2 regions of the Flavobacterium pygoscelis genome follow, and region 2 is predicted to be linked to the other one. Evidence: riboswitches for the same ligand, from Rfam matches in the RefSeq annotation. Region 2 holds a riboswitch; the other holds the start of a gene.
What was found. Region 2 has a riboswitch for cobalamin ahead of MW871_RS04585 (TonB-dependent receptor plug domain-containing protein). Riboswitches for the same ligand answer to the same signal wherever they lie in the genome.

Region 1 (3,556 bases), on a different contig from region 2:
GCTATTTCTGCAGGTAGTTTGAAAATCATATTAAAATTGATGTCTAATCCCTTGATTTCAACTTCTCCTAAATTCATCATTGTCCATCGAAATAAATTAGAAGATGGCATAGCAATTATTTTATCCTTTACACGATTGTAATAAACATCAGCTTGAAAAGAGGCAGTTTGTAAAAATTTTCTAGGCTCAAGCAAATAAGTGGTTCCAAAATTATACTGTGTTGTGAATTCTGGTTTCAAGGAACTGTTACCAATGAAAGTATAATACAAGTCATTGAAAGTTGGCATTCTAAAAGATTCCTTATAAAAAGCACGCACTCTGAAATTCTTATTTTCTAAGGGTTGATAGGAAGCGGAGAGTACCGGACAAAATACATTCTGATTTTTTCCTTGTTGATAATATTTGACTTGCTCATCTACATAAGCATCCAAAAGACTGGCTTGAATGTCTAGACGATTCCAATGCATCTCACTGGATAAAGCACCGAGATAGGAATATCGGGTAGGATAGGGGAAACGATATAAATTAGCCTCTAAAGTGTTAATTGAAAAATCAGTTGCTAGCGCTATTTTCCACCATTTATTTATCTTGTACAGATTTACAATTGAGGCATAAAATTCATTTTGATAGTATTTGTTGTCTAAAGCACCTTCTAGCGTTTTGTAGTCTGGATCCAGATAACGACTAAAGTCTTTGCTAAATTTCACATTGGCTAGTAAATCATATGCATCCGAAAATGAGTTTTGATAAGAGCCATGAATAAAAAAATTACTATCCCATTGTCTCTGAATATGGTCGTAGTTATTAGCTACAATCGCCCCAGGTAATCCTCGTTCTGAGTTATAAAAGTAGGCTTTCAAGCTTGCTTTTGCTGTTTCGCTAATCTTTGAGTTGAATGAAATTTCCCCCCTAAAGGCTGCAACGTCGCCATTTTGTCTTACAGCTGTTGTGTCATAACCGGCTTTTTTTTGATAACGGTATTTATAATGTCCATCTGCTTTTGTCCATTCTACACTCGTAGTAAAAGAGGTTTTTTGAGAAAGCTTTTGTTCTAGCAGTACAGAAGGGTTAAAAAGTCCAAACGAGCCTGTTTTTAATGCAGTACGCACATTTGTATTTTTATCCTTTTTAAATTCTGGTGTTTTCGATCTAAGAAAGAGTGTGTTAGAGGCAAAAAAACCTCTCGCTGGTTGAAAAATAGAGGATTTTTGTCCGTTATATAATTCTATGGCTTCTATATTATCAAGGGAATATTTGCCCAAATCTACTTGTCCGTTTTGCGCATTACCTACTGTCATTCCATCATAAAAAACCGCCGTATGTGCACTCCCTAAACTGCGAACATTGATTGTTTTTAATCCGCCAATACCGCCATAATCTTTAAGTTGAACACCGGAAAAATATCGAATAGCATCAGCAACAGAAAGGCTATTTAGTTTTTCTAATTGCTTGCCGGATAAAATTTGAACTGGCATAGGCGATTCGATTTTAAATTCTCGCTTATTTAAATACAGTATCACCTCACTCAAAGGATGTGGTTTTAAAGAATCAGATTCTTTTTTAGGTACAGGAAGATTATTTTGTGCAAGGACTGGATTAGAAAATATAATCCATACGAACAACAATAATCCACCATGTAACAGACGATACAATCTTAATTTACATAAGTGCATAACAATGTGGCTATTTAAAAAAAATAGATGTAATTGAATTCATTAAAATCAAATATGATTCTGAATTTTTGTGTTTGAAAGCTCTGGTCCGCGAAAGCTTCAATTTATTTACAGTGGTAGGTCTCCTGACTTGTTCCCATTTTGAACCGCCTTCCCATTATATCATGCAGATAAAACAGTGGCAAAAGTTAAGATTTACTATTAAAAGAAATCTGTCAAAATGTTGCATGGAACTTACAGTAACGGGCTTGTTCAGGATTTACACCTGATTCCCTCTTAGTTAGCTATACCGAAAAGTATAGGTAAACCATTGCGAAGGCAAAAGTAGATAAACTTTTCTTACTTATCAGGCTGTTTCGTTTTAAATTAAATAATGATTGTTGTTCTCTTCTGTATATTTTTTAGAAAAATGTAATAATGCAGATTATTTTGAGGAATTGCATGGAATAAAAAAGACACTATTTATAAGTTACTTTTTTTAATTTTTGGGGAATAGATATTGAATCAATTTTCAGTAATATTAGTATTTTGGCGTGAGTTTTAAACAATACAATATGAAAAACACCTAAAAATTATGATTCTATTGATACTGACTTAAATCTAGATTTAAAATGGTTCCTACTCTACTAAACTCTTCATTAATCTTGGCATTCAAGATAATTTGTTCGTTTTTTATAGGATGATTAAAAATTAACTGATGTGCATGAAGCATCATTCCTTTTAATTCATAATTCTCCAACCATAATTTATTCTGTTTGTTACAACCATGAGGACGACTTCCTAAAATGGGATGAAAAATATGCTTGAAATGTTTTCGCAATTGATGCATGCGTCCCGTTTCTGGAATCGCTTCTACCAAACAATAGCGTGAAGTTGGTTTGTTATTAAATTCTAAAGCAATTTCAGTATTTTGTAAACGATGAAAGTAGGTTACTGCATTTTGTGTAATGTCATCGTCGTTGGTTAAGTCATAATCAATTGTTAGTTCTTCAGGTGACCAACCGCGTAAAATGGCTAAATATTTTTTTTCGACTTCACGCGTGGCAAAACTATCATTCATAATTTTTAAAACCTCTTTATCTAAAGCAAATAACAAGACACCAGATGTTTTGCGGTCTAAACGATGAATAGGATATACGTGTTGCCCTCCAATTTGATTTCTCAATTCTTGAATGGCGTACACTTTAGCATCGCGTGCATAAAATGATTTGTGAACCAGCAATCCACTGGGTTTATTAATGGCTATAATATATTCGTCTTGGTAAAGAATTTCTAACATTTGGTAAAAGTAAAAGAGATTTCGATTTAAATAACTTTTACGACTTGTTTATTTCTGTTGTTTTAAAAAAGTTCCTATGAATTGCTTTACGAGAATCTTTTGATTTTGTGCGCATAATTTTATTTGGTGAATAAAAATTGATTGATTTAAGAGTGTTTATAGGCAATAAATTGAGTTTAAAACGATGTGCTTTAAGTGCATCTTTCTTTGGGTTTAAAATTTTTAGCCGCAGCTTAATATGATTAAAAAGATTTAATCTGTGAAAATTAATTTAATCTGTGGCTATTTTTTTGTAATTCAACCTTGTAAACTCATAGTTGGTATGTTATTTTATATGGGTTTTTAATTTCAATCTTTGTTTAAGATTAAAATAACTTTGATGATAATTTTTGATTCTCACCTTTAATTTTCCAAAAATATATTAAATAGTTAATTTTTAGGTTGCTGGGAATTATGTAATTTATAGTTGAAATTAAATACTTAGTAATTCATACTCATTTGTACCTTTAGTTTAAATAAAAGTTGAATATTAATAATTATAAAAAATTAGTTATGGCAGAAATTAAAATTGAGAAAAAGAAGCCGATATGGCCGTGGGTTATAG
Region 2 (3,556 bases):
GAAAATTTAATTGGCATTAGCCAAAAAGCAAAGAGATTTTTATACTAATATGAAAAAAGAGATACACATATTTTTTACAGCATTGATGTTTTACACCCGAATTCCTTGCCCCAAAAACATAGATCATAATCCAGATTATTTAAACAAAGCTTCTCGCTATTTTCCTATTATTGGATGGATTGTTGGCGCTGTGGCATTTGGTGTTTTTAGCTTGTTTAATTATTTAATGACTGTAGAAATAGCGGTGATTTTTTCTATGATTGCCTCTATTTTAGTTACAGGTGCTTTTCATGAAGACGGTTTTGCTGATGTTTGCGATGGTTTTGGTGGCGGATGGACTAAAGAAAAGATACTCTTAATCATGAAAGACAGCGCCATTGGGGCTTATGGAGCGATTGGGATAGTTTTATTGTTTTTACTCAAGTTTAAAACTTTGTCTGAAATAGTTTCTTCTTCAGAGTTCTTCAAAACTAAATATCAAATCCTAATTCTGTTACTTTTTGTTTCGGCTCATTCTTTGAGTAGATTAGCAGCAATTTCTATTGTTTTTACTCATGAATATTCGCGAGAGGATGCTACAAGTAAAAGCAAACCTATAGCACAAAATTATACTTGGCGTGAAGTGGCAGGTGCTTTCTTTTTTGGTTTATTACCACTTATTCTATTAGCTTATTTTCAATGGCAATTCTTATTGGTTTTAGTTCCTATTTTCATCACTCGTTTTTTCATGGCGCGTTATTTTCAGAAATGGATTGATGGCTATACAGGAGATTGTCTTGGAGCTACCCAACAAGTTTGTGAAGTAGTATTTTATATTTCAATTATTGTCTTATGGAAGTTTATTTAGTACGCCACACCGAAACGGTTTGTGAAAAAGGAATCTGTTATGGGCAATCCGATGTTCATATTTTAGAACCGTATTTAGAATTATTCGAATCAATAAAAAATCAAATTCCAGCCGGTGCAGTTGTCTATTCTAGTCCGCTGTTTCGTTGTACGGAATTGGCTAAATACCTTTCGAATGTTATAATTACAGATGATCGATTGATGGAAATGAATTTTGGGGATTGGGAAATGAAAAATTGGGATGCTATTCCTCCAGATGATTTTGCACCCTGGATGAACGATTTTGTCAATGTAGCTGTTCCAAACGGAGAATCTTTTGTGGATTTATACAATCGGGTAAATGATTTTTTAGAAAATGAACTTCAAAGAAAATACAATGCACCAGTTGTTATTGTTGCCCATGCGGGTGTTATTAGAAGTATTCTTTGTAAAATAGCTAGTTTACCACTAAAAGAGGCGTTTAATAACAAAGTTGGTTTTGGTGATGTGATAAAAATTGAATTGTAATTTACTAAAAATCAGTGCGTAACGATATATTTTTTAGTTTCATTTAAATAACCAGTCAATAGTTTCTACAAATTTGTTTTAAAACTGAATTAAATTTTACCTTTGCTGCCGTATTAAGGTTGTGTATTTGCTTTTTGTGAAACACATTAAAAGGGAATCAAGTGATTGAAGATTAGCGATTTTAGATTTCAGAATTATTCTGTAATCAAAAAATTGTAATCAAAAAATAAAAATCTTGAGCTGTTCCCGCAACTGTAAGCTATAAAGCTTGTTGTTAGCTACAAACCACTGTTCGCTTGTGCGAATGGGAAGGTAAACAACAAGACGCAAGCCAGGAGACCTGCCTTTTTTCATAACTAATATCGAACTTTCGGGAAAAAGGTTTAGGAATTATGGCAACTAAAAAATTTCGTTTACTTTCTATTATATTGTTAAGCCAATTCCTTTTGGCTCAAAATAAAACGGCAATACCTCTCAACGAAGTAGTGGTTTCTGATACGCAACTTAAAAACTTTTCAAGTTCCCAGTCCGTTTTAAAATTGAACGATTCTATTATTAGTAAAAATCAATCTTCATTAACCTCTCTTTTAAATTATAATTCAGTTATTTATTTCAAAGAAAATGGTTTAGGAATGGTTTCATCGCCATCTTTTCGAGGAACAACTGCGCAACAAACTGCCGTGGTCTGGAATGGTATTAATATTAATTCTCAGTTATTAGGGCAAACAGATTTTAACACTGTGTCTACAAGAGGCTATAATTCAATTGATGTAAAAGCGGGCGGAGGGAGTGTTGTTTATGGCAGTGGTGCAATAGGAGGCACAATTCACTTAAATAATGATTTGAAATTTAGAAACACTTTCGAAAATAACTTAGAAGTATATTATGGTGATTTTAATACACTAAGCACTATTTATGCGGTTACCGCAGCAACAAACCAATGGAGTACCAATGCTAGTTTTACCAGAAATAGTTCTGATAATGATTATAAATTTATTGGAAAACAAGGTAAAAACAGTAACGGAGAGTTCTATAATACTAATTTTAGTACTGCCATTGGTTATAAGTTGGATGCTAAAAATACCATTAAATTGTACAGTGAGAGTTATGATGGGGAACGTCATTTTTCTATAACCTCACCAAATGCTACTAAAACAAAATACCAAGATTTTAATACCAGAAATTTATTGGCGTGGACTAGTATTTTTGGCAAATCAGTTTCTAATATGAAACTCGCCTACATTACAGAGCATTATAAGTATTTTGATGATATCGAAGAGGAAGACTTTACTTCCGGAGGAGTAAAAAGTTTTATTGCAAAATATGATTTTGTATATGCATTTTCTTCTAAAATAAATCTGAATACGCTATTCGATTACAATAAAAGTAACGCATTTGGATCTGGAGTCGGTAATAATAGTAGACAAGTAGGAGGTATTAGTGTTTTAATGAAACAATATATTACTGAGAAATGGAATTATGAATTGAGTGCTCGAAAAGAGATTTCGGATGTTTATAAAAGTCCTTTGCTATTTTCAGCGGGTACAACTATCGATTTCTCTTCTCTTTACCAGTTTAAGTTTAATATTTCTCGCAATTTTAGGGTGCCTACTTTTAATGACTTTTATTGGGAAACGGGTGGTAATCTTGATTTAAAGCCGGAGAATTCCTATCAGTTAGAATTGGGTAATAATTTTAGATACAAAGATTTTAATGTAAGTGCTACTTTTTACGCTTCAAAAATTACGGACATGATTCGCTGGTTGCCCACTAACACCGGAAACTGGTCTCCTTTTAATACCGATAATGTTTCTATTTATGGATTTGAAACTTTGGGATCCTGGAAAAAGAACTTCAATAGTCACAACTTTGGGATTAACGCAACTTATTCTTACACTGTTTCGTTAGATGATAAAAATAACAATCAACTTTTTTATGTTCCCTATCATAAAGCAACCGCTGCTGGTTCATATTCCTATAACAGGTTTAATTCCTATTATCAATTTATGTTTGTAGGTGCTGTTTTTACTACTTCTGATAATAATCCAAAAAATATTTTAAGCGATTATACTATTTCTAATTTAGGAATGGATTATAATTTCAGTAAAAAAAATGTCTGTAAAATTGGCCTTAAAGTGGCTAATCTTTGGAATGAAATATATGAATCCTTACCAAGCCGATTGATGCCTGGAAGGAATTTAAC

Region 1: linked by a shared signal. The riboswitch ahead of MW871_RS08835 (TonB-dependent receptor plug domain-containing protein) and the one ahead of MW871_RS04585 (TonB-dependent receptor plug domain-containing protein) in region 2 are both predicted to bind cobalamin.

Annotation. Positions count from the first base shown of each region.
Region 1 covers NZ_JALNUB010000005.1:5,221-8,776, reverse strand. Annotated here, with positions in the region: gene MW871_RS08835 (TonB-dependent receptor plug domain-containing protein) at 1-1,673, opposite strand, end outside; cobalamin riboswitch at 1,772-2,000, opposite strand; gene MW871_RS08830 (pseudouridine synthase) at 2,254-2,952, opposite strand; gene MW871_RS08825 (hypothetical protein) at 3,505-3,556, shown strand, end outside.
Region 2 covers NZ_JALNUB010000003.1:27,869-31,424, reverse strand. Annotated here, with positions in the region: gene MW871_RS04595 (adenosylcobinamide-GDP ribazoletransferase) at 50-847, shown strand; gene cobC (alpha-ribazole phosphatase) at 832-1,353, shown strand; cobalamin riboswitch at 1,453-1,715, shown strand; gene MW871_RS04585 (TonB-dependent receptor plug domain-containing protein) at 1,746-3,556, shown strand, end outside.